Regions from separate parts of the Streptomyces sp. NPDC014907 genome, predicted to be linked through region 2. Evidence: riboswitches for the same ligand, from Rfam matches in the RefSeq annotation. Region 2 holds a riboswitch; each other region holds the start of a gene.
What was found. A riboswitch is a leader RNA that binds a small molecule or an ion and turns the genes downstream of it on or off. The one in region 2 is predicted to bind cyclic di-AMP.

Region 1 (8,395 bases), on a different contig from region 2:
TCGTCCAACGACGTGATCTCCCAGCTCCTGTACCTGGAGTACGCGGCGCCCGACCAGGACATCGCCCTCTACATCAACTCGCCCGGCGGCTCCGTCAGCGCCATGACCGCGATCCACGACACGATCCGGATGCTCGCCTGCGACGTGGCGACCACCTGCCTGGGCCAGGCCGCCTCCACCGCCGCCGTGCTGCTCGCCGCCGGCACGGCGGGCAAGCGCGCGATGCTCCCTGGCGCCCGGGTCACGCTGCGGCAGCCCGCCCTGGACGAGCCCCTGCGGGGACAGCCGAGCGACCTCGACGTCCAGGCCCGCGAACTGCTCCGCCAACGCGCCCTCGTGGCCGGGTTGCTCGTCGAGCACACCGGACGGAGCAGGGAGCGGATCGACGCCGACCTCGAACGCCTCACGGTCCTGGACGCCCCGGCGGCGATCGGGTACGGGCTGGTGGACCATGTGATCATGAGCCGGCGCGCCTCCGCCGGCGGCACGGCGCGGTGAGCGGACCGTGGTTCCCGAACCGCCGCCGCTGCCGGCCCTGACGCGGGCCGAGGGCGAGCTGGTCGACGCGTACCTCGCGGCCGCCGACCTCCTGGGGCGGATCAACCCCTCCCGGAACGCGCACACCTACGGGGCCCTGAGGGCGGCTCAGGCCCTGGTGGGGCGGGCCGAGGCGCTGCGCGAGGCGCTGGCGCTCATGCACGCGCGGGGCGAGAGCGAGGTCCACGCGGAGACCCTGGCGCGCGCCCTCCGCGCCCTGGACGGGGAACGCAGGACCGCCCGGGTCACGCTTCCCCGGACGCGGCCGCGTTGACATTCCGGCATGTCGTGTCGAGGGCCGGACGGCCGACACCGGGCGCGGAAACGCTCCTCCGTTCGGTGGAGCCGGTGAGCCGGTGCGCGGAGGGGGCGAGTTGCGCGCCGACGGTACACATCTGGCGGAATCGGACGTTCCGTTGCCTGGTGCGAGGGTCGCCGCCCAAACCTCCGACGATCACGAAAGCATCCTGTCCACCCGAATGGTTCAGTCGTGAGGAGCCTCACAAATAGTCGCTTCCACTCGGATTTCGACCATGAAGTGGGGCAAGATCCCTGCCGACGACAAGCCCCCGCCATCCGAGGCGGGGCGGTCCGGGCGGACGCCGAGTCCTGCCGCCGTCCCGGACGTCTGGTCGACAGGATTGGACCGGCAGGAGTGGAGGACCCGAGCAGTACGGGCCGTACACGCCGTTTCCGCGGCGGGACCGGCCCTCGGGGTGAAGCCGCTACCGCGGCCGGGCATCTTCGCCTGCCCGAACCCGACAGGTCATCCTTCACAGGCGGCTGACGAAGGGTTGCGCATGACTGCGCAGATGCACGTCCCGTCCCTGCTGTCCCGGGCCGGAGCCGTCTCGGCTCTCACCCTCGCCGCCGTCGGCGGCACACTGCTCGCACCGGGCACGGCGCCGGAGGCGCAGGCCACGACCTCGCACGCGAGCAAGGCGCTGAACGTCGCCGCCTCCAAGAAGGGGGCCCCCTACCGGTACGGAGCCGCGGGACCCTCCCGGTTCGACTGCTCCGGCCTGACGCTCTACGCGTACAAGCAGGCGGGCAAGTCGCTGCCCCGCACCGCGCAGCAGCAGTACAACAAGACCCGGCACGTCTCCGCCGCCGGCCGGCAGAAGGGCGACCTGGTCTTCTTCCACTCCGGCGGCCGGGTCTACCACGTGGGCATCTACGCCGGGAACGGCCGGATCTGGCACTCCCCCAAGACCGGTTCCTGGGTGAAGCTCGACAAGATCTGGTCGTCGAAGGTCTTCTACGGACGCGTCCGGTGACCCCGCCCGGGCGCTGAGCGGGCGCGGAGGACGGGCCGGAGGAACGGTGGCGCCGCCGTCCTCCGCCCGCTCCGCCCCTCCGTCCCCGCCTCCGCCGTCCCGCTCCGTACGGGGTTCGCCCGCCCCGCCGTACGGGCCCCGCCCGCCCCCGCCGTACCGGCCCCGCCCGCCCCCGCCGCGCGGAGCGCCCGTCACCGGCTCGCCACGGGGGCGGCCGCCGTCCACGGCAGGGTGATCCGGACCGTCTTGCCGCCCGCCGCGGTGGGGGTCACGGAGAGACGCCCCCCGGCCTCCGCGGCCAGGGAGCGGATGATGACCAGGCCCCGGCCGTTGTCCTGCTGGACCGCCGCCGGAAGGCGCCGGGGCAGGCGCGGATGGCTGTCCGTGACGCCGATGTGGAGCCGCTCCCCCCGTTCCAGGCAGAGGGCCACCGTGAAGGTGGGAGACTGCCCGAAGGTGTGCACGACGGCGTTGGTGGCCAGCTCCGAGACGATCAGCCGGACCGCGTCCGCCCGGTCGGCGGCGCCGTCCAGACCCCACCCGGCGAGCACCTCCGTGACGTACCGCCGGGCCGTGGAGACCGAAGCGGGTTCGCTCGGCAGCGTGACGGATGCTTCCTGATGGTCTGCCATGACGACGCTGTCCCTTTCCCGCCGGGGCCGGTGCCCCGGATTGCGCTTCGCGCCAGATTCCCACCGATGGTGCCGCGCCGGGAGGCGTTCCCCCGGGGCAAGGGCGCATCTGTCGCCCGAAGCGGTGAACTCTGGCGTTCCCGAACGCCCTTGGGCGCCCCCCGGCCGGAAAGACCGCTTCCCCGGCGCGTCAGACGGCGGGCGCGGTCCGCAGGACCGTCTCCACCGCGCGCCCGATCTGCGCGTCCGTCAGGTCGGCGCGCGCCGTCAGGCGCAGGCGCGAGACGCCGTCGGGCACGGACGGGGGCCGGAAGCAGCCGACCGCCAGCCCCCGCTCCCGGCAGTCCGCCGCCCAGCGCAGCGCCGCCTCCGGGGAGGGCGCGCGGACCGACACCACGGCCGCGTCGGGCCGCGTCACGGACAGACCGGCTCCGGTGAGCAGTTCGTACAGGGTGGTGGCGACGGTGCGGACCCGTCCGGCGAGCCCCGGTTCGGCCGCGATCAGCCGCAGGCTCGCGAGCGCGGCGCCCGTGGCGGCCGGGGCGAGGCCGGTGTCGAAGATGAAGGTGCGGGCCGCGTTCACCAGGTGCTCGATCACGCGGGCCGGCCCGAGGACGGCGCCGCCCTGGCTGCCCAGGGACTTGGAGAGGGTCAGGGTGGCGACCACGTCCTCCGCCCCCGCGAGCCCGGCCTCGTGGAGGGCGCCCCGGCCGCCGTCGCCGAGGACGCCGAAGCCGTGGGCGTCGTCCACCACCAGTCCGGCGCCGTGTGCGCGGCAGGCGGCGGCGAGTTCCGGCAGCGGGGCCCTGTCGCCGTCCACGGAGAAGACGGAGTCGCTGACGACGAGGGCCCGGCGCCCCGGGTGCGCCTCCAGGGTCTTGCGCACGGCCTCGGGGTCGGCGTGCGGGACGACGGCGGTCTCGGCGCGCGCCAGACGGCAGCCGTCCACCAGGGAGGCGTGGTTGGAGGCGTCCGAGACGATCAGGGAGCCCCGGCCGGTCAGCGCGGTGAGCGCGGCGAGGTTGGCGGTGTAGCCGGAGGAGAAGACGAGGGCCGCCTCGAAACCGCAGAAGCCGGCCAGTTCGCGCTCCAGACGGGTGTGCAGCCGGGTGGTGCCGGTGACGAGCCGGGAACCGGTGGAGCCGGCGCCCCAGCGCCGGGCCGCGTCCGCCGCCGCCCCGGTGACCTCGGGCCTGCGGGTGAGACCGAGGTAGTCGTTGCCCGCCAGGTCGAGGAGGTCCGACTCGGCGGCCCGGGGGCGCAGCGTACGGACGAGACCCGCCTCGGACCGGTGGCGCGCCTCGGCGTCGGTCCAGTCGAACGCGGTGCGGCGCGGGCCCTCGGCCCGCGCGTCGTCGGCCTGTGGCATGGGCGTTCCTCCGGCGGCGCCCCCGGTCGGCCGGCCGGCGCCTTTTGTAGGCAGCGCACAGACCCTAGCCGCAGGGCGGCGGGGCCGTGGTGTGGTCATCCACACACCTCGTTCGGGGGCGATTGTTCGGTTCCTCCTTGGCCCGGGGGCGGGCGGTAGGCCAGGATCAGCGGTTATGGACCTGCTGAACACGCTGGTGGAGAAGGGGTTGCGGCGCGAGCCGCCGACCCGTGAAGAAGCGCTCGCCGTCCTGGCGACCTCCGACGACGAACTGCTCGATGTGGTGGCGGCGGCCGGCAAGGTGCGCCGCCAGTGGTTCGGGCGGCGGGTGAAGCTCAACTACCTGGTCAACCTGAAGTCCGGCCTGTGCCCCGAGGACTGCTCGTACTGCTCGCAGCGGCTCGGCTCCACGGCGGAGATCCTCAAGTACACCTGGCTGAAGCCGGACGAGGCGTCCAGGGCCGCGGCGGCGGGCGTCGCGGGCGGCGCCAAGCGGGTGTGCCTGGTGGCGAGCGGGCGGGGTCCGACGGACCGGGACGTCGAGCGCGTCGGCAGGACCATCGAGGCCATCAAGGAGGAGAACGAGGGCGTCGAGGTGTGCGCCTGTCTCGGTCTCCTCTCGGACGGCCAGGCGGAGCGGCTGCGGGAGGCCGGGGCCGACGCGTACAACCACAACCTGAACACGTCCGAGGCGACGTACGCGGGGATCACCAGGACCCACACGTACGCGGACCGGGTGGACACCGTGCGGAAGGCGCACGCCGCCGGGCTCTCGGCCTGCTCGGGCCTGATCGCGGGCATGGGCGAGACCGACGGGGACCTGGTCGACGTCGTGTACGCGCTGCGGGAGCTGGGCTCCGACTCGGTGCCGGTCAACTTCCTCATCCCGTTCGAGGGCACCCCGCTCGCCAAGGAGTGGAACCTGACGCCGCAGCGCTGTCTGCGCATCCTGGCGATGGTCCGGTTCGTCTGCCCCGACGTCGAGGTGCGGATCGCCGGCGGCCGCGAGGTGCACCTGCGTTCGCTGCAGCCGCTCGCGCTGCACATCGCGAACTCGATCTTCCTGGGCGACTACCTGACCAGCGAGGGCCAGGCCGGGCAGGCCGACCTGGAGATGATCGCGGACGCGGGCTTCGAGGTGGAGGGCGCGGGCACGCCGACGCTGCCCGCCCACCGCGCGGACGCCCTCGCGGCGGCCGGGGACCGGGCTTCCCGCGCTCCGGCGGAGAGCGGCGCGGGCTGCGGCGCGCACGCGCCGGCGGAGAGCGGTGCCGGGTGCGGCGCGCACTCCGGCGGCGGCTGCGGCCCGTGCGGCGGACACGCCCCGGAGCCCGCCGGGGAACCGGCCGCCGGGGCCGTGCCGGGCGGCGCCCGGACCGATCTGGTGGCGGTGCGCCGCCGGGGGGCCGGGACGGACCTCGCGCCGAATGCGTGACGACGAACTCCTCGCCCTGGACCGGGCGCACGTCTGGCACCCGTACGGCCCCATGCCGGGCCGCACGGACCCGCTGGTCGTCGCGTCCGCGTCCGGGGTGCGCCTCCGGCTCGCCGAACCCGCCGAGGGGCGGGACGAGTTGGTGGACGGCATGTCCTCGTGGTGGGCCGCGGTCCACGGATACGGCCATCCCGTGCTCGACGCGGCGGTGCGCGACCAGCTGGACCGGATGAGCCACGTCATGTTCGGCGGCCTCACCCACGAGCCGGCCGTCCGGCTCGCGCACCGGCTGGTGGAGATCACCCCCGCGCCGCTGCGGCACGTCTTCCTCAGCGACTCCGGGTCCGTCGCCGTCGAGGTGGCGGTCAAGATGTGCCTCCAGTACTGGCGTTCGCTGGGCCGCCCCGAGAAGCGGAGGCTCTTCACCTGGCGCGGGGGGTACCACGGGGACACCTGGCAGCCGATGTCGGTGTGCGACCCCGAGGGCGGGATGCACGAGCTGTGGTCGGGGGTCCTCCAGCCGCAGGTGTTCACGGACGCCCCGCCGGCCGCGTACGAGGAGTCGTACGCGGAACTGCTGCGGACCTCGATCGGGCGGCACGCGCACGAGCTGGCCGCGGTGATCGTGGAGCCGGTGGTGCAGGGCGCGGGCGGGATGCGCTTCCACGACCCGGCGTACCTGCGGGTGCTCCGCGAGGCCTGTGACGCGCACGGGGTCCTGCTGGTGTTCGACGAGATCGCGACCGGGTTCGGGCGGACGGGCACCCTGTTCGCGGCCGACGCGGCCGGGGTCTCCCCCGATGTGATGTGCCTGGGCAAGGCGCTGACGGGCGGTTACCTGTCGATGGCCGCCACGCTCTGCACGGGCCGGATCGCCGACGGGATCTCGCGGGGCGAGGTGCCGGTCCTGGCGCACGGGCCGACCTTCATGGGGAACCCGCTGGCGTCGGCGGTGGCCCTGGCCTCGATCGACCTGCTGCTCTCGCGGGACTGGCGGGCCGAGGTCGGGCGGATCGGGGCCGGGCTGCGCGCCGGGCTCGCCCCGGCCGCCGCCCTGCCGGGCGTGCGGGACGTGCGGGTGCTCGGCGCGATCGGGGTCGTCCAGCTCGACCACGAGGTCGACATGGCGGCGGCGACGCGCGCGGCGGTCCGGGAGGGCGTGTGGCTGCGCCCGTTCCGGGACCTCGTCTACACGATGCCGCCGTACGTGACCGGTGACGAGGACCTGGCCCGGATCTGCGCGGCGGTGCGCGCCGCGGCCGCCGCGGGCTGAGGAACGGGCCGGCCGGAAGAAGACCGGCGGGAAGAGATGGAGGGGAACGACCGTGGGAATCGTCGTCGTCAGCGGCACCGGGACCGAGATCGGCAAGACCGTCGTGACCGCGGCGGTGGCCGCCGTCGCGACCGCGGCCGGGCGTTCGGTCGCCGTCCTGAAGCCGGCCCAGACCGGCGTCGGGCCGGACGAACGGGGCGACGCGGACGAGGTGGTGCGGCTCTCGGGGGCCGCCGCCTCGGCCGAACTGGGCCGCTTCCCGGAGCCGCTGGCCCCCGGCACGGCCGCGCGGAGGGCCGGGCTCGCGCCGGTGGGGCCCCGGGAGATCGCCGAGGCCGCCCGGAAACTGGCCGGCGGCCACGACCTGGTCCTCGTGGAGGGGGCGGGCGGGCTGCTCGTCCGCTTCGACGAGGAGGGCGGCACCCTCGCGGACGCGGCGGCGCTGCTCGGCGCGCCGGTCCTGGTGGTCGCCCCGGCCGGACTCGGGACGCTCAACTCGACGGCCCTGACCGCCGAAGCGCTGCGGGCACGCGGCATCGAGCACCTGGGCGTGGTGATCGGCAGCTGGCCGGCCGCGCCGGACCTCGCGGCGCGCTGCAATCTGGCCGACCTGCCGGAAGCGGCGGGCGCGCCGCTGCTCGGAGCCGTACCGGAGGGGGCGGGGAGCCTCGCCCCGGCGGAGTTCCGCGAGGCGGCGGGGGGCTGGCTGGGGCCCGCCCTGGGAGGAACGTGGGACGCGACGGCGTTCGCGGCGGCGGTCGGGGCCTGAGGGACGGGGCCCGCGGGGGTGGCCCCGTCCGGCCGTACGGGCGGGGGGGTCCGTGCCGCGCGGCACCGGCGGCGGTTGCCTAGGGTGGACGCATGCGCGCCCACGTACAGGAGATCGTCTTCGACTGCGCCGATCCGGCGGCCCTCGTCCGCTTCTGGGCCGGGCTCCTCGGCGGTGTTCCGGTCGACCGGAGCGGCGACTGGTCCTTCGTGGACCCGCCGGGTTCCGTCCGGCTCGCCTTCCAGCGGGTGCCGGAGGGCAAGGCGGTGAAGAACCGGCTGCACCTCGACCTGAGGGTGGAGGAGCCGGGCCGGGCCGCCGAGGAGGCGCTTCCCCTGGGCGCGGTCCGCGTGGGCGATCCGGTCACCGACGCGCAGGGCACCTTCCAGGTGATGCGGGACCCGGAGGGGAACGAGTTCTGCTTCGTGTCGGACTGAGCCGTGGAGCGGTCGCGGCCCGCGCACCGGCCGTCCCCGGACCGGACCGCCCGCCGCACCCCGGGCCGGCCGTACACCGGACCGCCCGCCGGGCCCGGGTCGTCCGCCGAGCCCGGGTCGTCCGCCGGAACGGGGGCGTCCGCCCGGACCGGACCGCCCGCCGCGCCGCCGGGCCGCCGCCCCCGTGCCGACGAGGAGTCCCGATGACACCGCCGCGTCCCGTGCCCGGCCGCCCGGCCCGGGTGCACCACCCCCTCTTCGCCCGTTTCTACGCCCGCCTCAGCGTCTCCGCCGAGACGCGGGGCGGACTGGGCGCCCTGCGCGCGGAGCTGCTCGCCGGGCTCACCGGCCGGGTCGTGGAGGTCGGGGCCGGGAACGGCCTGAACTTCGCGCACTGTCCGGCCGGGGTCACCGAGGTCGTGGCCGTCGAGCCGGAGGCCCGGCTGCGCGCGCTCGCCGAGGAGGCCGCGCGGCGGTCCGCCGTTCCGGTGCGCGTGCTGCCGGGCACGGCCGAGGCGCTGCCGCTGCCGGACTGCGCCTTCGACGCCGCCGTGGTCTCGCTGGTCCTGTGCACGGTGCGGGACGTGCCGGCGGCCCTCGCGGAGCTGCGCCGGGTCCTGCGCCCCGGCGGGGAGCTGCGCTTCTTCGAGCACGGAGCGGCGGACA
Region 2 (9,683 bases):
GACACGGCCCGTCTCCGCAAGGACCTCGCCGCCTGCGAACTGAACGGCCCGGAGGACGTGCCCGACGAGCACAGCATGTGGGGCGTCCTGCGGTACGTGCGGCGGACGGAGCAGGACCCGGGGCAGGAGGACGCGGTCTCCTGAGCCGGGCGGGAGGGTCCGCCGGCCCGGAGGCCGGACCGGCCCCCCCGCCGGCCGCGGCCCCCTCGCGCCGGCAGCCCGCAGGTTCGCGGAGCGGGCGGGGCCCCGCCCCGGCCCACGGCGATGTCCGGCGGGCACGCGGAGGCCCCCGCGGGGCGGCGCCTTCGCCCGCCCCGCGGGGGCCCGGGGGGAGCGGGGTCAGACGGCGGGGCCCGCCACCACGTCCACCGGCTTCGCCAGGGGGGTCCCCGAGCCGTCGCGGCGGGGGTCGATCTCCGGCAGGTCGACCGGGGCGCCGGTCTTCTGGGCGGCGCGGGCCGGGGTGGTACCCGCCCAGGCCAGGATCAGGACGTCCTCGCCCTTCAGGAAGCGGTGGCAGCGGACGCCGCCCGTGGCACGGCCCTTGCGCGGGTACTGGTCGAAGGGCGTCAGCTTCGCCGACGTCCCGACGGAGGCGTCCAGGGCGCCCGTGGAGCCCGCGATCGTGAGGACGACGGCGTCCGACGCCGGGTCGACGGCCGTGAACGACAGGACCTCGGCGCCCGCCGCCAGCTTGACGCCCGCCATGCCGCCGGCCGGCCGGCCCTGGGGCCGTACCTGGGAGGCCTGGTACCGCAGCAGCTGGGCGTCGGACGTGATGAAGACCAGGTCCTCCTCGCCCGTCCGCAGCTCGGCCCCGCCGACGATCCGGTCGCCGTCCTTGAGGGTGATGACCTCCAGCTCGTCCTTGTTCGCCGGATAGTCCGGCACCACCCGCTTCACCACGCCCTGCGACGTGCCGAGCGCGAGACCGGGCGAGGACTCGTCGAGCGTGGTGAGGCAGACCACCGTCTCGTCCGCCTCCAGGGAGAGGAACTCCGACAGCGGCGCCCCGCCCGCCAGGTTCGGGACGCTCACGGTGTCCGGCAGCCGCGGCAGGTCGATCACCGCGAGCCGCAGCAGCCGGCCGGCCGAGGTCACCACGCCGACGTCACCGCGCTGGGTGGCCGCCACCGACGACACGATCACGTCGTGCTTGACCCGCTTCGCGTCCGGATCGGCCGCGGGCAGCTCCGCCGTCGCCGTACGGGCCAGCAGGCCGGTCGAGGAGAGCAGCACCCGGCACGGGTCGTCCGCGACCTCCAGGGAGACGGCCGTGACGGGCGCGCCCGCCGACTCCAGGAGGACGGTCCGCCGGTCGGTGGCGAACTTCTTGGCGACCGCGGCCAGCTCCGCCGAGACCAGCTTCCGCAGCTCCGCGTCGGAGTCGAGGATTCCGGTCAGCTCGTCGATCTCGCCGTTGAGCCGGTCGCGCTCGCTCTCCAGCTCGATCCGGTCGAACTTGGTGAGGCGGCGCAGCGGGGTGTCCAGGATGTACTGCGTCTGGATCTCGCTCAGGGAGAAGCGCTCCATCAGGCGCTCCTTGGCCTGCGCGGAGTTGTCGCTCTCCCGGATGAGGCGGATGACCTCGTCGATGTCGAGCAGCGCGACCAGCAGGCCCTCGACCAGGTGGAGCCGGTCGCGCTTCTTGGTGCGGCGGAACTCGGAACGGCGCCGGACGACCTCGAATCGGTGGTCCAGGTAGACCTGGAGGAGCTCCCTGAGGCCGAGGGTGAGCGGCTGCCCGTCGACCAGCGCCACGTTGTTGATGCCGAAGGACTCCTCCATCGGCGTCAGCTTGTAGAGCTGCTCCAGGACCGCCTCGGGCACGAAGCCGTTCTTGATCTCGATGACCAGACGCAGCCCGTGGCTGCGGTCGGTGAGGTCCTTGACGTCCGCGATGCCCTGGAGCTTCTTGGAGCCGACCAGGTCCTTGATCTTGGAGATGACCTTCTCGGGGCCCACCGAGAAGGGCAGCTCGGTCACGACGATGCCCTTGCGGCGCGCCGTCACGTCCGTCACGGTCGCGGTGGCGCGGATCTTGAAGGTGCCGCGACCCGACTCGTACGCGTCCTTGATGCCGGAGAGGCCGACGATGCGGCCGCCGGTCGGCAGGTCCGGGCCGGGGACGAAGCGCATCAGCGCGTCGAGGTCGGCGTTCGGGTACCTGATCAGGTGGCGGGCGGCCGCGACGACCTCGCCCAGGTTGTGCGGGGGCATGTTGGTCGCCATGCCGACCGCGATGCCGGAGGCGCCGTTGACCAGCAGGTTCGGATAGGCGGCGGGCAGCGCCACCGGCTCCTGCTCCTGGCCGTCGTAGTTCGGCGCGAAGTCGACCGTGTCCTCCTCGATGGACTCGGTCATGAGCAGCGCGGCCGGGGCCATCCGCGACTCGGTGTACCGCATGGCGGCCGGCGGGTCGTCGTTCCCGAGGGAGCCGAAGTTGCCGTGGCCGTCGACGAGGGGGAGACGCATGGAGAAGGGCTGTGCCATGCGGACCATCGCGTCGTAGATCGACGCGTCGCCGTGCGGGTGCAGCTTGCCCATCACCTCGCCGACGACACGGGCGCACTTCACGAAGCCGCGGTCGGGCCGCAGCCCCATCTCGTTCATCTGGTAGACGATGCGGCGCTGGACGGGCTTCATGCCGTCGCGGGCGTCGGGAAGCGCGCGCGAGTAGATCACCGAGTACGCGTACTCGAGGAAGGAGCCCTGCATCTCGTCGACGACGTCGATGTCGAGGATCTTCTCCTCGTACGCGTCGTCCGGCGGCGGTGTTTTCGTGCTGCGGCGGGCCATCGCGGCTGCGGCTCCTTCACCAACATGGTTGCTCTGACGCGGACCATTGTGGACCGTGCCACCGACAACGCCGACCGCGACCCGGAAGAGGGACATCTCGAACGGGCGGGAACTTCGCCAGGTGTCGGCGCGCTTGCATACAGTGGCAGGACTTTTTCACATCGCGATCGAAGGGACGTACATGCCCATGGGTCACACGGCCACGGCCGAGGCCGGCTCCGGCGGCCTGACAGCGACCGAGCACCGGCTGGCGAACGGCCTGCGCGTGGTGCTCTCGGAGGACCACCTGACCCCGGTCGCCGCGGTCTGCCTCTGGTACGACGTCGGCTCGCGCCACGAGGTCGAGGGCCGCACGGGCCTGGCCCACCTCTTCGAGCACCTGATGTTCCAGGGGTCGAAGCAGGTCCACGGGAACGGTCACTTCGAACTGGTCCAGGGTGCGGGCGGCTCGCTCAACGGCACGACGAGCTTCGAGCGCACCAACTACTTCGAGACCATGCCCACGCACCAGCTGGAGCTCGCCCTCTGGCTGGAGGCCGACCGCATGGGTTCGCTCCTCGCCGCCCTGGACGACGAGTCCATGGAGAACCAGCGGGACGTCGTCAAGAACGAGCGCCGCCAGCGCTACGACAACGTGCCGTACGGCACGGCCTTCGAGAAGCTGACCGCCCTCGCCTACCCGGAGGGCCACCCCTACCACCACACGCCGATCGGCTCCATGGCCGACCTGGACGCGGCCACCCTGGAGGACGCGCGGAACTTCTTCCGCACGTACTACGCCCCGAACAACGCGGTGCTCTCCGTCGTCGGCGACATCGACCCGGAGCGGACCCTCGCCTGGATCGAGAAGTACTTCGGCTCCATCCCGTCCCACGACGGCAAGCCGGCCCCGCGCGACGGCTCGCTGCCCGACGTCATCGGCGAGCAGCTCCGCGAGGTCGTCGAGGAGGAGGTCCCGGCGCGCGCGCTGATGGCCGCCTACCGGCTGCCGCACGACGGCACGCGCGAGTGCGACGCCGCCGACCTGGCCCTGACGGTCCTGGGCGGCGGGGAGTCCTCCCGTCTGCACAACCGCCTCGTCCGCCGCGACCGCACGGCCGTCGCCGCCGGTTTCGGCCTGCTGCGCCTCGCCGGGGCGCCCTCGCTCGGCTGGCTGGACGTCAAGACGTCCGGGGGCGTCGAGGTCCCGCGGATCGAGGCAGCCGTCGACGAGGAGCTGGCCCGGTTCGCCGCCGAGGGGCCCACGCCCGAGGAGATGGAGCGCGCGCAGGCCCAGTTGGAGCGCGAGTGGCTGGACCGGCTCGGCACCGTCGCGGGCCGCGCCGACGAACTGTGCCGGTTCGCCGTGCTGTTCGGCGACCCGCAGCTCGCCCTCACCGCCGTCGACCGCATCCTCGACATCACCGCCGAGGAGGTGCGGGAGGCCGCCGCGGCCCGGCTGCGTCCCGACAACCGCGCGGTGCTCGTCTACGAGCCGGTGGCCGACGAACAGAGCGACAGCGACGAGGAAGAGGGGGCGGACCAGTGACCGACGCTGCCGTGTCTTTGACGAGCATGGAGTTCCACCCGCGGCCGGCGCCGGGCACCGCCCGGCCCTGGGCCTTCCCGGCCCCGGACCGCGGCGCCCTGGAGAACGGCCTGACCGTGCTCACCAGCCACCGCCCCGGCCAGCAGGTCGTGGCCGTGGAACTGTTCCTGCCGGCCCCGCTGGACGCCGAGCCGGCCGGTCTCGACGGCGTCGCGACCATCATGGCCCGCGCGCTGTCCGAGGGCACGGACAAGCACACCGCCGAGGAGTTCGCGGCCGAGCTGGAGCGCTGCGGCGCCACGCTCGACGCGCACGCCGACCACCCCGGTGTACGGGTCTCCCTGGAGGTCCCGGTCTCCCGGCTGCCCAAGGCGCTCGGTCTGCTCGCCGAGGCCCTGATCGCCCCGGCGTTCCTGGAGACCGAGGTCGAGCGCCTGGTGCGCAACCGTCTCGACGAGATCCCGCACGAGACGGCCAGTCCGGCCCGGCGGGCCGCCAAGCAGCTCTCCAAGGAGCTGTTCCCGGCCGAGTCCCGGATGTCCCGGCCGCGCCAGGGCACCGAGGAGACCGTCGCGGCGATCGACGCCGCCGCGGTCCGCGCCTTCTACGAGAGGCACGTGCGGCCCGCCACGGCGACCGCCGTGGTCGTGGGCGACCTGACCGGGGTGGACCTGGAGAAGGTCCTGGCGGAGACGCTGGGCGCCTGGACCGGCGATCCGGGCGAGCCGCTCCCGATGCCGCCGATCACCGCCGACGACACCGGAAGGGTCGTCATCGTGGACCGTCCCGGCGCCGTCCAGACCCAGCTGCTCATCGGCCGGATCGGCCCCGACCGGCACGCCAGCGTCTGGCCGGCCCAGATCCTCGGCACGTACTGCCTGGGCGGGACCCTGACCTCGCGTCTGGACCGGGTGCTGCGCGAGGAGAAGGGCTACACGTACGGCGTGCGGGCCTTCGGGCAGGTGCTCCGCTCCGACGCCGAGGGGAACGGCGCCGCGATGCTCGCCATCAGCGGCTCCGTCGACACCCCCCACACGGGCCCGGCCCTGGACGACCTGTGGAAGGTGCTGCGCACCCTGGCCGCCGAGGGCCTCACGGACGCCGAACGGGAGACGGCCGTGCAGAACCTGGTGGGGGTGGCGCCGCTCAAGTACGAGACGGCCGCCTCCGTCGCCGGAACGCTCGCCGACCAGGTGGAGCAGCACCTGCCGGACGACTTCCAGGCGCGGTTGTACGCGCGCCTGGCCGAGACCGGCACCGTCGAGGCGACCGCCGCCGTCGTCAGCGCCTTCCCGGTGGACCGGCTCGTCACCGTCCTGGTGGGCGACGCGGCGCAGATCGCGGAGCCGGTGCGCGCGCTCGGCATCGGTGAGGTCACCGTCGTCGGCGGCTGACCGCTCCTCGCGGGGCCGGCGGCCCACCGCCGCCGGCCCCGCGCACGGGGTCCCGGCCCGACGGCCCGTCAAGGGCGCTGTTCCTCCGGGGGAGAAGCGCGCCGTGAGGGACCACCCGCAAGGGAATTGTCCGTATTGGCGGCAAGAGTGATCTTCTGCCCTGTGGCATGTCTTACAAAAGGTCATGTTCGGTTGGTGATCGACTGGCGGCCCGCATACCGTCGATCCGGCTGTTCGCCAGTCGTACCCGCCGCACCCGCGGCACCGGACAGCCATCGCCGAGTCCCCGTCAGGCGCGAGCCCGGGGAGCCGGGGACCCGCACGCAGTCCCTGGGGTGAATCGGACGCCTTCGTCCCGTACGGAGGGGCCCGTAGGAGACCTTCCTGCTCCGAACCCGTCAGCTAACCCGGTAGGCGAGAAGGAGGGAAAGGAAACAGCGTCTTCATGGCGTTCACCCGTGCCACCGGGAAGCATCGTGGACCGAGCCGGATGACGCGCCGCGGCGCGGGCATCGCCGGCGCAGCGACACTGGCCACCACCGGCGTCATCGGAACCCTCGCCTCCCCGGCGCTCGCCGCCGACACGGACCACCGCTCGCCCGAGGACACCGGCCTCGTCGAGGTGATCACCGAGGACTCCCTCGTCGACCGCGTCAACGCCCAGGCCGCCGCCCAGGACCGGCAGGCCTTCGAGGCCGCGGCCGAGGCGAAGCTCCGGGCCGAGGCGAAGCGCAAGGCCGAGGCCCGCGCGAAGGAGATCCGCGAGGCGAAGGAGCGCGCCGCCCGCGAGGCCGAGCGCCGCCGCCTGAACTCCTTCCAGCTCCCCGTCGCCGGTTCGTACGTCTCCACCGGGTACAAGACCGGCGGTTCGCTCTGGTCCTCCGGCAGCCACTCCGGCGTCGACTTCCACGCCGCCTACGGCAGCCGTGTCGTCTCCGTCGGCTCCGGCACCGTCGTCGAGACCGGCTGGGGCGGCGCGTACGGCAACAACATCGTCATCCGGATGAACGACGGCACGTACACCCAGTACGGTCACCTCTCCTCCATCGGGGTGTACGTCGGCCAGACCGTCGAGCCGGGACAGCAGATCGGCGTCTCGGGCTCGTCCGGCAACTCGACCGGCCCGCACCTCCACTTCGAGGCGCGCACGAGCCCCGAGTACGGCTCCGACATCGACCCGGTCGCCTACCTCCGCGCCCGCGGCGTCGCCGTCTGACACCGCCTCCTCCGCGTGCCCCCGGACCCGGGGGGCACCCGCGTCGAGAAAGCCCCGGCTCGCACTGAGCCGGGGCTTTTCTTCGGCCAAAAGAAGCCCATGAAATCCGGTGGGGCATCGGAAATTCCGGCGGGCTGCAATAGAGTCGTGGACCGGGCGCGAAACGGGCGCCGCCCGAATGGGCTCGCGCGGAACGAGGCGGAGGTCGGACATGCGTATTCCCGCGCATTCGGTGTGCACGGCGATCCGGGACGACATCGTCTCCGGCGTCTTCGCGCGGGGGAGCCGGCTGACCGAGGAGCAGCTCGCCCGCCGGTACGGGGTCTCCCGCGTCCCGGTCCGCGAGGCGCTGCGCACCCTGGAGTCGGAGGGCTTCGTCCTCACCCGGCGCCACGCGGGGGCACACGTGGCCGAACCCACCGAGCGGGAGGCGGCCGACCTGCTCGACATGCGGGCGCTGCTCGAACCGCTGGGGGCGGCGCGGGCCGCGCAGCGGCGCACCGAGGCCCATCTCAAGGTGCTGCGCGGTCTGGTCAGGCTGGGTCAGGAACGGGCCGAGCGGAGCCCGGGCGAGGATCTGCGCCCGCTCGGCGGCTGGTTCCACGAGACGCTCGCGCAGGCCTGCGGCAGCCCGGCCCTGACGGCGCTGCTCACCCAGTTGCGGTACAAGATCGCCTGGGTGTACGCGATCGAGCAGCCCGGACGGCCGGTGGACGCCTGGGCCGAGCACGGCGCGATCGTGGACGCCGTGGCGCGCGGTGACGCGGAGCGGGCGAGGGTGCTGACCGCGCTGCACACGGAGCGCTCGCTGCCGCTGCACCGGCTCAAGGGGGCGGAGCGGGGCCGTGTGAGGGTTCCGCAACATGCCGTCAACACGACGAGCGCCCGGAATTAACACGTCCACCGTATACAAGACCGTGGGCAAGGGGGCGGAATTCGGCGGACGCTTTTCGTGCTGCCCGAAAAAAGGGGGACGGGAAAGGAGAAATGCCGTGCCCCGCGATTGCGGCGGTCACGGCATTTCAGGATGCGAAAAGAGCGAAGGCGCGAGGGGGACGGGAGTCGTTCCCGGCTCGGGCGCCCGGCCGGGCCCCGGCCCGGACCCGACCCGGAACGATTCCGGCCCGACTCGCCCCAGAGCGGTCCGACCCGACCCGATCCGGCTCGACCCGGTCCGGAGCGGCCCCGGTCCGGGCCCGCTCGTGAACCGGACGGTTCAGACGGTCTCGGGGAGCTCGTCCAGGCCCTCGGCGACCAGCTTCGCGAGGCGGTCCAGCGCGGCCTCGGCGCCCTCGGCGTCCGAGGCGAGCACGATCTCCTCGCCGCCCTGCGCGCCCAGGCCGAGCACCGAGAGCATGGAAGCGGCGTTCACGGGGGCGCCGTCGGACTTGGCGATCGTCACCGGAACGCCGGAAGCCGTGGCGGCACGGACGAAGATGGACGCGGGGCGGGCGTGCAGGCCCTCGGCCCATCCGACGTTGACGCGGCGCTCAGCCATGGTGTTGCCCTTCAAGTCTCAAGCGGGTTGTCTAGACCAGTCTCTCACGGGATGAGAGGTGCTCACACCGGTCCCCGGCCCGGTCCGGACCGCCTTCCGGCCCTCTCACCTTGCAACGGGCGACCCCGCCGCGCGACCGGTGCCCCACCCGTGCCACGGCCGTAGGCTGACCCCATGCAGAGCGCGTCGGAACAGCCGGAAGCGACGGAACCGCAGGTGGCGCCGGAGCACGCCTACCCCGACCACTGGGAGGCGGACGTGGTGCTCCGCGACGGTGGCACCGCGCTCGTCCGGCCCATCACCACCGATGACGCCGACCGGCTCGTCAGCTTCTACGAACAGGTCTCGGACGAGTCGAAGTACTACCGCTTCTTCGCCCCCTACCCGCGCCTCTCCGCCAAGGACGTGCGCCGCTTCACCCACCATGACTTCGTGAACCGGGTGGGGCTCGCGGCGACCGTCGGCGGCGAGTTCATCGCCACCGTCCGCTACGACCGCATCGACGACCGGGGACTGCCCGCCTCCGCCCCGGCCGACGAGGCCGAGGTCGCCTTCCTCGTCCAGGACGCGCACCAGGGCCGCGGCGTCGCCTCCGCCCTGCTCGAACACATCGCGGCGGTGGCCCGTGAACGGGGCATCCGGCGCTTCGCCGCCGAGGTGCTTCCCGCCAACAACAAGATGATCAAGGTCTTCACCGACGCGGGCTACACCCAGAAGCGCAGCTTCGAGGACGGTTCCGTCCGCCTCCACCTCGACCTCGAACCCACCGACCGCTCCCTCGCCGTCCAGCGGGCCCGGGAGCAGCGGGCGGAGGCCCGCTCCGTGCAACGGCTGCTCGCTCCCGCCTCGGTCGCCGTCGTCGGCGCCGGCCGCACCCCCGGCGGCGTCGGCCGGACCGTCCTGCGCAACCTCCTCGGCGCGGGCTTCGCCGGACGCGTGTACGCGGTGAACTCCGCGCTCCCCGAAGCCGGCGACGGGGACGGCGGCCCGGTCGAGCTCGACGGCGTCCCCGCCCACCGCTCCGTCGGCGCCATCGGCGAACCCGTGGACCTGGCGATCGTCGCCGTCCCCGCCGAACGGGTCCCGGAGGCCGTCGCGGACTGCGGCGAGCACGGCGTGCGGGGCCTGGTCGTGCTCTCCGCCGGATACGCCGAGAGCGGCCCGGACGGCCGCGAGCGGCAGCGCCGGCTCGTGCGGCAGGCCCGCTCCCACGGCATGCGGATCATCGGGCCCAACGCCTTCGGCATC
Region 3 (9,683 bases), on a different contig from region 2:
GGAGCTGGTGCACCGCATGGTCGCGCTGCACGCCGAGGGGTACGACCAGGTCGTCGCCCGCCGCACCCGCGAGGGCGACCGCGTCACCCGCACCCTCACCGCCCGCCTCTACTACTGGGCGATCAACCGGCTCGTGGACGTCGAACTGGTCGACGGCGTCGGGGACTTCCGGCTCCTGTCCCGCCGGGCCGTCGACGCGGTCCTCGACCTCGGCGAGTACAACCGCTTCTCCAAGGGCCTCTTCTCCTGGGTCGGCTTCCCCACCACGACGTTCTCCTACGAGAACGCCGTCCGTGAGGAGGGCCGCTCCAAGTGGTCCTTCGGGCAGCTCCTCAACTACGGCCTCGACGGCCTGCTCTCCTTCAACAACAAGCCGCTGCGCGCCGCCGTCCACCTCGGCCTCCTCCTTCTCCTCGTGGCCCTCGGCTACGCGGCCTGGATCGTCGGCTCCGCCCTGGTCAACGGCGTCGACGCGCCCGGTTACGTCACGCTCCTCGTCGCCATCACCGCCCTCGCCGGCGTCCAGATGATGATGATCGGCCTCATCGGCGAGTACGTCGGCCGCATCTACTACGAGGTGAAGCGGCGGCCCCACTACCTCCTGAAGGAGACGCACGAGGACCGGGGCCGGGGCACGGCCCGGGAAAACACGGGACGGGCCGGTACCCGGGCGGCGGACGGGCCGTTGAGGGAAACAGTCGCCCCGAAGTAGTGGCTCCGGCCCGGGTGACTCCCTACCATCGATCACCGCAAGGTCGTTCCACCGACGCACGACCGCCCGGGAGGCTCCTTTGCACCGCCGCACCGCGCTCACCGTCTCCGCCGCGCTCCTCGCCGCGGCCCCGCTGCTCACCGCCTGCGGCGGTGACTCCCACCCGGGCGCGGCGGCCGTCGTCGGCGGCGAACGCATCGACGTCTCCACCCTCCAGGCGCAGGTGAAGGACGTGCGGGCCGCGCAGGAGGCCTCCCCGCAGGCCGACCGGCTGATCGGGAGCGGCGGCGACCTCAGCCGCCGCAGGCTCAACGTCATGATCTTCGACCGGGTCGTCGAGAAGGTCGCCCGGGACAACGGCGTCACCGCCACCCGCGCCGAACTCCAGCAGACCCGGACGGCCTTCGTCCGCCAGAGCGGCGGCGAGGACCGGCTCGCCGCCGTCCTCCTCCAGGAGCAGGGCGTGGCCCCCGGCCAGATCGACGGCGTCGTCCGCCGCAACGTCCTCATGAACAAGATCGCCGAGAAGCTGGGCGTGGACGCCGGCCCCGAGGGCCAGAAGAAGCTGACGGAGGTCTTCTCCGCCGCCTCCCGGGACCTCGGCATCGACGTGAACCCGCGCTTCGGCGCCTGGGACGACGCCGAGGTCCGGCTCACCTCCACCACCGCGCCCTGGCTGCGCCAGGTCACCCGGGACCCGGCCGCCGTCGAGGCCGGCGCCTGAGTCCGGGTAGGTTCGGGGGGTGACTTCCGAGAGCCCCGGCCGCATCGTCCTGCTCACCGCCAGCCACCGCGTCGCGCCCGGACTGCTGTCCTGGCCCGCCTGGCAGGCGCTGCACGGCGCGGACCGGGTGCTCTGCCCCGACGAGCACCACCCCCAGCTGCCGTACCTGCGCGAGGCCGGGATCGCCGTCGAGCACGCCCGGCTCACCGCCGGGGAACTGGTCGGGGCGTGCGCCGGGGGCCGTACGGTCCTGGTCCTGCCCTCCGGCGAGGGCGACCGGGACCTCACCGACGGCCTCGCCCGGCTCGCCGGCTCCGGCCGGGTCGCCATGCCCGACCTGGAGCTGCTGCCCGGCTCGTACGACCTGCCCGGCGCCCGCCTCCTCGACCTCGTGCAGATCATGGACCGCATCCGGCGGGTCTGCCCCTGGACCTCCGTCCAGACCCACGAGGGGCTCGCCGGGTACGCCGTCGAGGAGGCGTACGAACTCGTGGAGGCGATCGAGGACGGCGACCGGACCGCGCTGCGCGAGGAACTGGGGGACGTCCTGCTCCAGGTCGTCCTCCACGCGCGGATCGCCGAGGAGGACCCGGAGGAGCCGTTCTCCGTGGACGACGTGGCCGGAACGCTCGCCGAGAAGCTGATCCACCGCCACCCGCACGTCTTCGGGGACGCGACCGCCGAGACGCCCGAGGAGGTCCGCGCGCACTGGCAGCGCACCAAGGCGATCGAGAAGCGGCGGGAGTCCGTCACCGACGGCGTGCCCCTCGGGCAGCCCGGCCTCGCGCTCGCCGCGAAGCTGGCGGGCCGGACGCGGGCGGCCGGACTCGGCGTGCCGCTCCCGGCGGGCGAGGGCTTCGGGTACGAACTGCTCGCCCTGGCCGCCCGCGCCGAGGCGGCCGGCGTGGACCCGGAGGCGGCGCTGCGGGCCGCCGCCCGTACGTACCGTGACGCGATCCGCGCGGCGGAGGGACTGGAGGAGAAGGCGTGAACGACGGCGACGAGAAGAAGACCTCCCGGGAGACCTCCGGGGAGACCCCCCGGAAGGCCTCCCGGGGCGACCTGGCGGCGGGGGCGGCCGGGACCGTGCTGTTCCTGCTGCTCTTCGCGTGGGACGCGACGAGCGACGACTCCCCGGGGTGGCCCCTGATGGTCTCGGCGCTGGGCGCGGTCCTGAGCGTGGCCCTGCTCGTCCAGTGGGCGGCGCAGGGGCGGCGCGCGGAGTGAACGACGGCCCCTCCCGCACGGGAGGGGCGCGCGAGGGGGCGCTGTACGGTCGGGGGGTGAGTGACAGCACCGCCCCGGCCCCCGAACCGACCCCCGATTCCGCCCCCGGGGAGGACCCCGCGCCGGCCTGCGGGGAAAGCCCCGTCCCCGTCTCCGGGGGAAGCCCCGCCCCCGTTACCGGGGAGAACCCCGCCCCCGTCACCGGGGAAAGCCCCGTCCCCGGGGAGGGCCCGGCCCCGGTCTCCGGGAAGGACCCCGCGCCGGCCTGCGGGGAGAACCCCGTCCCCGTCTCCGGGGAAAGCCCCGTCCCCGTTACCGGGGAGAACCCCGCCCCCGGGGAGGACCCGGCCTCGATCTCCGGGGAGGGCCCCGCCCCCGAGCTCTTCACCTGGGAGTTCGCCACCGACCCGTACCCGGCCTACGCCTGGCTGCGGGAGCACGCGCCCGTGCACCGGACGACGCTGCCCAGCGGGGTCGAGGCCTGGCTCGTGACGCGGTACGCGGACGCCCGGCAGGCCCTCGCGGACCAGCGGCTCTCCAAGAACCCGGCGCACCACGACGAGTCCCCGCACGCCAAGGGCAAGACGGGCATTCCGGGCGAGCGCAAGGCCGAGCTGATGACCCATCTGCTCAACATCGACCCGCCCGACCACACCCGGCTGCGGCGGCTCGTGTCGAAGGCGTTCACCCCGCGCCGGGTCGCCGCGTTCGCCCCGCGCGTCCAGGAGCTGACCGACCGGCTCATCGACGGCTTCGTGGAGAAGGGGAGCGCGGACCTCATCCACGAGTTCGCCTTCCCGCTCCCCATCTACGCCATCTGCGACCTGCTCGGCGTGCCCCGCGAGGACCAGGACGACTTCCGCGACTGGGCCGGGATGATGATCCGGCACGGCGGAGGCCCGCGCGGCGGGGTCGCCCGGTCGGTGAAGAAGATGCGCGGCTATCTCGCGGAGCTGATCCACCGCAAGCGCGAGGGCCTGCGTCAAGAACAAGAAGAGGGGGACGACCTGATCTCGGGGCTCATCCGCGCCTCCGACCACGGCGAGCACCTCACCGAGAACGAGGCCGCCGCCATGGCCTTCATCCTCCTCTTCGCGGGCTTCGAGACCACCGTGAACCTGATCGGGAACGGGCTCTACGCGCTGCTGCGCAACCCCGGGCAGCGGGAACGGCTGCAGGCGTCCCTGGCCGCCGGGGAGACCGGCCTCCTGGAGACCGGGATCGAGGAGCTGCTGCGGTACGACGGGCCCGTGGAGATGGCGACCTGGCGGTACGCGACGCGGCCGCTGACCATCGGCGGGCAGGAGATCCCGGCGGGGGACCCGGTGCTCGTGGTGCTCGCCGCCGCCGACCGGGACCCGGAGCGGTTCGACGGGCCCGACACGCTCGACCTCGCCCGGCGCGACAACCAGCACCTCGGGTACGGGCACGGCATCCACTACTGCCTGGGCGCGCCGCTCGCCCGTCTCGAGGGACAGACGGCGCTGGCAACCCTGTTGACCCGCCTGCCGGACCTGGAGGCGGCCGTCGACCCGGCCGGACTGCGGTGGCGCGGAGGGCTCATCATGCGTGGATTGCGCACGCTTCCGGTGGAGTTCTCCCCCTCCGCGCGGCTCCTCCCCACTGACGGCGTGTCAGAAATGTGATCTTCACGTGATCGGGGAGCCATCGACTTGTGACGGACGTTCGAATGCGGCTACGTTTCGCGGCAGTCTCAGCCGTCACGCGAAAGGCGCTCCTATGCGTTCCGGGAACGGACGACACCGTCGCCCCCGTCAGGCCCCCGCCCTCGTCGTCGCCGCAGGGGTGACCGGATCGGCCATGGCACTGCCGCTGCTCGCCACCGGTTCCGCCTCCGCCGCCGACTCCGCCACCTGGGACCGGGTCGCCGAGTGCGAGTCCGGGGGACAGTGGAGCGCCAACACCGGCAACGGGATGTACGGCGGACTCCAGCTCACCCAGGAGAGCTGGGAGCGCCACGGCGGTCTGGCGTACGCGCCCAGCCCCGACCTGGCCAGCCGCGCCCAGCAGATCGCGGTGGCCGAGAAGGCCCTCGCCGGGGGCAGCGCCGAGTGGGCCACCTGCGCGCCGATCGCGGGCCTGACGAACGACGGGAGGTCCGCCGGGGTGGACCCGGGCCCGGCCACCGTTCCCGCGCCCGCCGTGAAGCCCGTCCCCGAGTCGGGCTGGAACACGGGCGGCTCGGGCGCCCCCGCCGCCACCCCGGAGACCACGGCGCCCGGGGCGGCCGAGAGCTCCGCGCCCCCGGCCGTCCCCGTCACGCCCACGACGCCGGGCGCGCCGGCGGCGACCACCACCCCGGCCGTGCCGTCGGCTCCCGCCACGCCGTCCGCGCCGACAGGATCGACCGGGTCCACGGCCCCGTCCGCGCCGGTGGGTCCGACCGCGCCCGGCGGCTCCCTCGCGCCCGTTACGCCCGATACGTCTGTTACGCCCGGTACGCCGGAGGGTGACGGGACGTCGGTCGCGCCCGGCACCGGCAAGCACCGGGGCGGTGCCGCACCGGAGGAAAGCCCCAAGACGGGCGAATCGATCGAATCCGGCAGACACGCCTCGGGTACGGACAAGCTCGCCGAAAACCCCACGGGCACCCCCGTCACCGACGGGGTGAGGGATTCGAGCGTAACGGACAGTCAGGGCTCTTCGGGTGAATACGTCGTGCGTCCGGGTGACAGCCTTTCGGACATCGCACGGGCGAACGAACTCCCCGGAGGGTGGACCGCCCTCTACGACGCCAACAAGCGGACCGTGGGGACCGATCCGGACCTCATCCTCCCTGGTCAGAACCTCGATCTGACGACGGCTCCGACGTCGGCGGCGGGGTAGTTCGCGGGCTTATGTCCGAATCCATGCGAGTGAGACATGGGTCTCTTTGCCCCAACTGGCGTGTCGTGTCCGGAAGCTCTGCTTCCGTCACCTCTCACCTGCGCAAACGGGCCCCGGCGGTGTGCAAGGAGAGGCGAAATTAGTCATATGAGCCTCTTTGAACTTCGGGGCGGTCTGTGCGTACGGTCGTCACCGCTCGCCACCGCGGGCCCCATCGACCGAAACGCCGAATCCTGCCGTCGGTCGACGGGAACAGTCGTCGCGCAAGCGCCGAAGGCAGGAGCGGGGGAACCAAGGTAAGCGCCGGCCCCGGCCGTTGAGACAGACGGCCGACGATCGGCTTGGGGTGAAGCCGCGTGCTAGGACACGCGGCCGGGCAACTCATTGGCCCGAACCCGACAGCTCACCTCGCAGGCGTCGGTGAGGAGAAACTCCATGCTGTTTTCCGCCAAGGGCAAACACCGCCGTCCCTCCAAGGCCACCCAGGTCGCCGCGCTCGTCGGCGTCACCGGTGTCGCCGTCGCCGCCCCGCTGATGACCGCGGGCGCCGCCTCGGCCGCCACGGCCTCCGAGTGGGACCGCGTCGCCCAGTGCGAGTCCGGTGGCAACTGGTCCATCAACACCGGCAACGGCTTCTACGGCGGCCTTCAGTTCACGTCCTCCACCTGGGCCGCGTACGGCGGCACCGCCTACGCCCCGCGGGCCGACCAGGCCTCGAAGTCCCAGCAGATCGCCGTCGCCGAGAAGGTCCTCGCGGGCCAGGGCAAGGGCGCCTGGCCGCACTGCGGCGTCGGCCTCTCGGGCGCCTCGTACGGCGGCTCCGCCGAGAGCGCGACGGAGCAGGAGAAGCCCGCGAAGAAGCAGCGGACGCAGAAGCGCTCGGCCGAGCAGCCGACCACCCGCAGCGAGCAGCGCCAGGTCCCGAAGAAGGCCGAGAAGCGCCACGCCGCTCCGCAGTCCGCCAGGAAGACCGTCATCACCCCGACCGGCGAGACGGTCAGGAAGGGCGACGGCGAGTACAAGGTCGTCACCGGCGACACCCTCAGCAGGATCGCCGCGGCGCAGGGCGTCGAGGGCGGCTGGGCCGAGCTCTTCGAGCTGAACAAGGACGTCGTCGAGAACGCCGACCTGATCTACCCGGGCCAGCAGCTCCACCTGAAGTGAGTCCGGCGGGTCGCGTGAGTCCGGCGGCTCACGCGGCCCCGACGGCCCTCCCGCGGTGACCACCCCGGTCCGGCGCGCCCTCCCCCGTGCGCGCCGGGCCGGGGTTCCCCCTTTTCCCGGCCGCTCCGCGCGGGTCCGTACGGGGCCCCCTCCGTACGGGAGTGCGGGCCGTTCAAGGGTTACCGGCCGGTAGATACGGGGTGATTCCTCACCTTGTGCGTACCCTTGGGTCCTTTTTCGTCCCAGGGTGCGGGCGCCCGGCCGACCGGAGCCCCCGGGACGGTTAGGCTCTTGCCGCAAGGCCGAGCGACCCCGCACCGACCTTGCGTCACATCCAGCGTCACATCCCAGAAGGAGATGCTCGTGCCGTCCATCGACGTCGTCGTAGCCCGGGAAATCCTGGACTCCCGAGGCAACCCCACGGTCGAGGTCGAGGTCGGCCTCGACGACGGCAGCACCGGCCGTGCTGCCGTTCCGTCCGGCGCCTCCACCGGTGCGTTCGAGGCCCTCGAGCTCCGCGACGGTGACCCCGACCGCTACCAGGGCAAGGGCGTCGAGAAGGCCGTCCTCGCCGTCATCGAGCAGATCGGCCCCGAGCTGGTCGGCTACGACGCCACCGAGCAGCGCCTGATCGACCAGGCCATGTTCGACCTGGACGCCACCCCGGACAAGTCCTCGCTCGGCGCCAACGCCATCCTCGGCGTCTCCCTCGCCGTCGCGCACGCCGCCTCCGAGGCCAGCGACCTCCCGCTCTTCCGCTACCTGGGCGGCCCGAACGCGCACCTGCTGCCCGTTCCGATGATGAACATCCTGAACGGCGGGTCGCACGCCGACTCCAACGTGGACATCCAGGAGTTCATGATCGCCCCGATCGGCGCGGAGTCCTTCTCCGAGGCCCTGCGCTGGGGCACCGAGGTCTACCACACCCTCAAGGCCGTCCTGAAGCGCAAGGGCCTCTCCACCGGCCTCGGCGACGAGGGCGGCTTCGCCCCGAACCTGGAGTCCAACCGCGCCGCCCTCGACCTCATCCTCGAGGCGATCAAGGAAGCCGGCTACGTCCCGGGCAAGGACATCGCGCTCGCCCTCGACTGCGCCGCCTCCGAGTTCTACAAGGACGGCTCGTACGAGTTCGAGGGCAAGTCCCGCTCGGCCGCCGAGATGACCGAGTACTACGAGGAGCTGGTCTCCGCGTACCCGCTGGTCTCCATCGAGGACCCGCTGTTCGAGGACGACTGGGCCGGCTGGAAGGCCATCACCGACAAGCTCGGCTCCAAGGTGCAGCTCGTCGGCGACGACCTGTTCGTCACCAACCCGGAGCGCCTGGCCCGCGGCATCGAGGAGGGCAGCGCCAACGCCCTGCTCGTCAAGGTCAACCAGATCGGTTCGCTGACCGAGACGCTGGACGCCGTCGAGCTGGCCCAGCGCAGCGGCTTCAAGTGCATGATGTCCCACCGCTCCGGCGAGACCGAGGACGTCACCATCGCGGACCTGGCCGTCGCCACCAACTGCGGCCAGATCAAGACCGGTGCCCCGGCCCGCTCCGAGCGCGTCGCCAAGTACAACCAGCTCCTGCGCATCGAGGAGATCCTGGACGACGCCGCGGTCTACGCCGGCCGCAGCGCCTTCCCGCGCTTCAAGGGCTGACACACACGCCGAGCCCCCGGCAGGGCGGCTTCCGTACGTCCCCGTACTCGGTCCCGTACCGTGTGCGGGGACGTCCGCGTGAACAGGGGAGGCGACACGAATGGCCGTGAAGGACCGGGACCGGTTCTCGACCGCGACCCGGATCAGACTGCTCGGTGAGCAGACCGCCGCCCGTGTCTACCGCTCCCAGACCCGCCGCCAGGCCCGCCGCTCCCGGCTCACCGGCCGCGCGGCCTTCCTCGCCCTCGTCGTCTGCTCCCTGGTCGTGGCGCTCGCCTACCCGATGCGCAGCTACGTCTCCCAGCAGGGCGAGATCGCCGAGCAGGAGCGCCGGGCCGCCGAGGCCGCCCGGCGGGTCCAGGAGCTGAGGGACGAGAAGGCCCGCCTCCAGGACCCGGCCTACGTCCGCCGCCTGGCCCGTGAACACCTCCACTACGTGCTCCCCGGCGAGACCGGCTTCACCGTGGACGACCCCGGCGCGGAGCAGCGGTCCCGCGCCGACCGGGGCGCGGCGGACCGCCCCTGGTACGACAACCTCTGGGACGGCGTGGACGACGCCGACCGCCGCTGACCCCCCGTACGACCCGACGACCCGACGACCAAGGCAGACATGGAAACGCCCCCTCCGCAGACCGAACGCACCGAGCCCACCGAGGCGGACATCGCCGCCTTCGAGCTCCAGCTCGGCCGGCCGCCCCGCGGCCTGCGCGCCATCGCGCACCGCTGCCCCTGCGGGCAGCCGGACGTCGTCGAGACCGCGCCCCGGCTCCCCGACGGCACGCCCTTCCCCACCACGTACTACCTGACCTGCCCCCGGGCGGCCTCGGCCATCGGCACCCTGGAGGCCAACGGGGTCATGAAGGAGATGCAGGCCCGGCTCGCCACCGACCCGGAGCTGGCCGCCGCCTACCGGGCCGCGCACGAGGACTACCTCGCCCGGCGCGACGCCATCGAGGTCCTGGAGGGCTTCCCGAGCGCCGGCGGCATGCCGGACCGCGTCAAGTGCCTGCACGTCCTCGTCGGTCACGCGCTGGTGGCCGGTCCCGGCGTCAACCCGTTCGGCGACGAGGCGATCGCCATGCTGCCGGAGTGGTGGGCGAAGGGCCCCTGCGTCACCCCGTGCGTGACGCCGAAGGAGGAGGACGGCTGGACGGTCGAGGGCGACGGGAACGGCCACTTCGCCTTCAGGCCGGCCGACGACGAGGAGGAGAAGTGACCAGGGTCGCCGGGATCGACTGCGGCACGAACTCCATCCGCCTCCTCGTCGCCGACGTCGACCCGGAGACGGGCGGGCTGACCGAGCTGGACCGGCGGATGAGGATCGTCCGGCTCGGCCAGGGGGTCGACAGGACCGGGCGGCTCGCG

Region 1: another riboswitch for cyclic di-AMP. It lies ahead of ACZ3IL_RS22820 (C40 family peptidase); the one in region 2 lies ahead of ACZ3IL_RS26300 (M23 family metallopeptidase).
Region 3: another riboswitch for cyclic di-AMP. It lies ahead of ACZ3IL_RS19065 (transglycosylase family protein); the one in region 2 lies ahead of ACZ3IL_RS26300 (M23 family metallopeptidase).

Annotation. Positions count from the first base shown of each region.
Region 1 covers NZ_JBVHEG010000009.1:171,202-179,596, forward strand. The annotation lists gene ACZ3IL_RS22810 (ATP-dependent Clp protease proteolytic subunit) at 1-498, shown strand, start outside; gene ACZ3IL_RS22815 (hypothetical protein) at 506-811, shown strand; cyclic di-AMP (ydaO/yuaA leader) riboswitch at 1,204-1,334, shown strand; gene ACZ3IL_RS22820 (C40 family peptidase) at 1,338-1,814, shown strand; gene ACZ3IL_RS22825 (ATP-binding protein) at 2,006-2,446, opposite strand; gene ACZ3IL_RS22830 (8-amino-7-oxononanoate synthase) at 2,637-3,815, opposite strand; gene bioB (biotin synthase BioB) at 3,991-5,250, shown strand; gene ACZ3IL_RS22840 (adenosylmethionine--8-amino-7-oxononanoate transaminase) at 5,243-6,523, shown strand; gene bioD (dethiobiotin synthase) at 6,576-7,292, shown strand; gene ACZ3IL_RS22850 (VOC family protein) at 7,385-7,729, shown strand; gene ACZ3IL_RS22855 (class I SAM-dependent methyltransferase) at 7,933-8,395, shown strand, end outside.
Region 2 covers NZ_JBVHEG010000013.1:94,777-104,459, forward strand. The annotation lists gene ACZ3IL_RS26280 (CobW family GTP-binding protein) at 1-144, shown strand, start outside; gene ACZ3IL_RS26285 (DNA gyrase/topoisomerase IV subunit A) at 340-2,799, opposite strand; gene ACZ3IL_RS26290 (M16 family metallopeptidase) at 2,981-4,327, shown strand; gene ACZ3IL_RS26295 (M16 family metallopeptidase) at 4,354-5,721, shown strand; cyclic di-AMP (ydaO/yuaA leader) riboswitch at 5,988-6,153, shown strand; gene ACZ3IL_RS26300 (M23 family metallopeptidase) at 6,167-6,937, shown strand; gene ACZ3IL_RS26305 (GntR family transcriptional regulator) at 7,149-7,832, shown strand; gene ACZ3IL_RS26310 (HPr family phosphocarrier protein) at 8,154-8,435, opposite strand; gene ACZ3IL_RS26315 (bifunctional acetate--CoA ligase family protein/GNAT family N-acetyltransferase) at 8,610-9,683, shown strand, end outside.
Region 3 covers NZ_JBVHEG010000006.1:289,726-299,408, forward strand. The annotation lists gene ACZ3IL_RS19035 (glycosyltransferase family 2 protein) at 1-712, shown strand, start outside; gene ACZ3IL_RS19040 (SurA N-terminal domain-containing protein) at 792-1,436, shown strand; gene ACZ3IL_RS19045 (nucleoside triphosphate pyrophosphohydrolase) at 1,456-2,427, shown strand; gene ACZ3IL_RS19050 (hypothetical protein) at 2,424-2,663, shown strand; gene ACZ3IL_RS19055 (cytochrome P450 family protein) at 3,017-4,309, shown strand; gene ACZ3IL_RS19060 (LysM peptidoglycan-binding domain-containing protein) at 4,404-5,510, shown strand; cyclic di-AMP (ydaO/yuaA leader) riboswitch at 5,769-5,942, shown strand; gene ACZ3IL_RS19065 (transglycosylase family protein) at 5,946-6,674, shown strand; gene eno (phosphopyruvate hydratase) at 7,032-8,318, shown strand; gene ACZ3IL_RS19075 (FtsB family cell division protein) at 8,419-8,889, shown strand; gene ACZ3IL_RS19080 (DUF501 domain-containing protein) at 8,929-9,534, shown strand; gene ACZ3IL_RS19085 (Ppx/GppA phosphatase family protein) at 9,531-9,683, shown strand, end outside.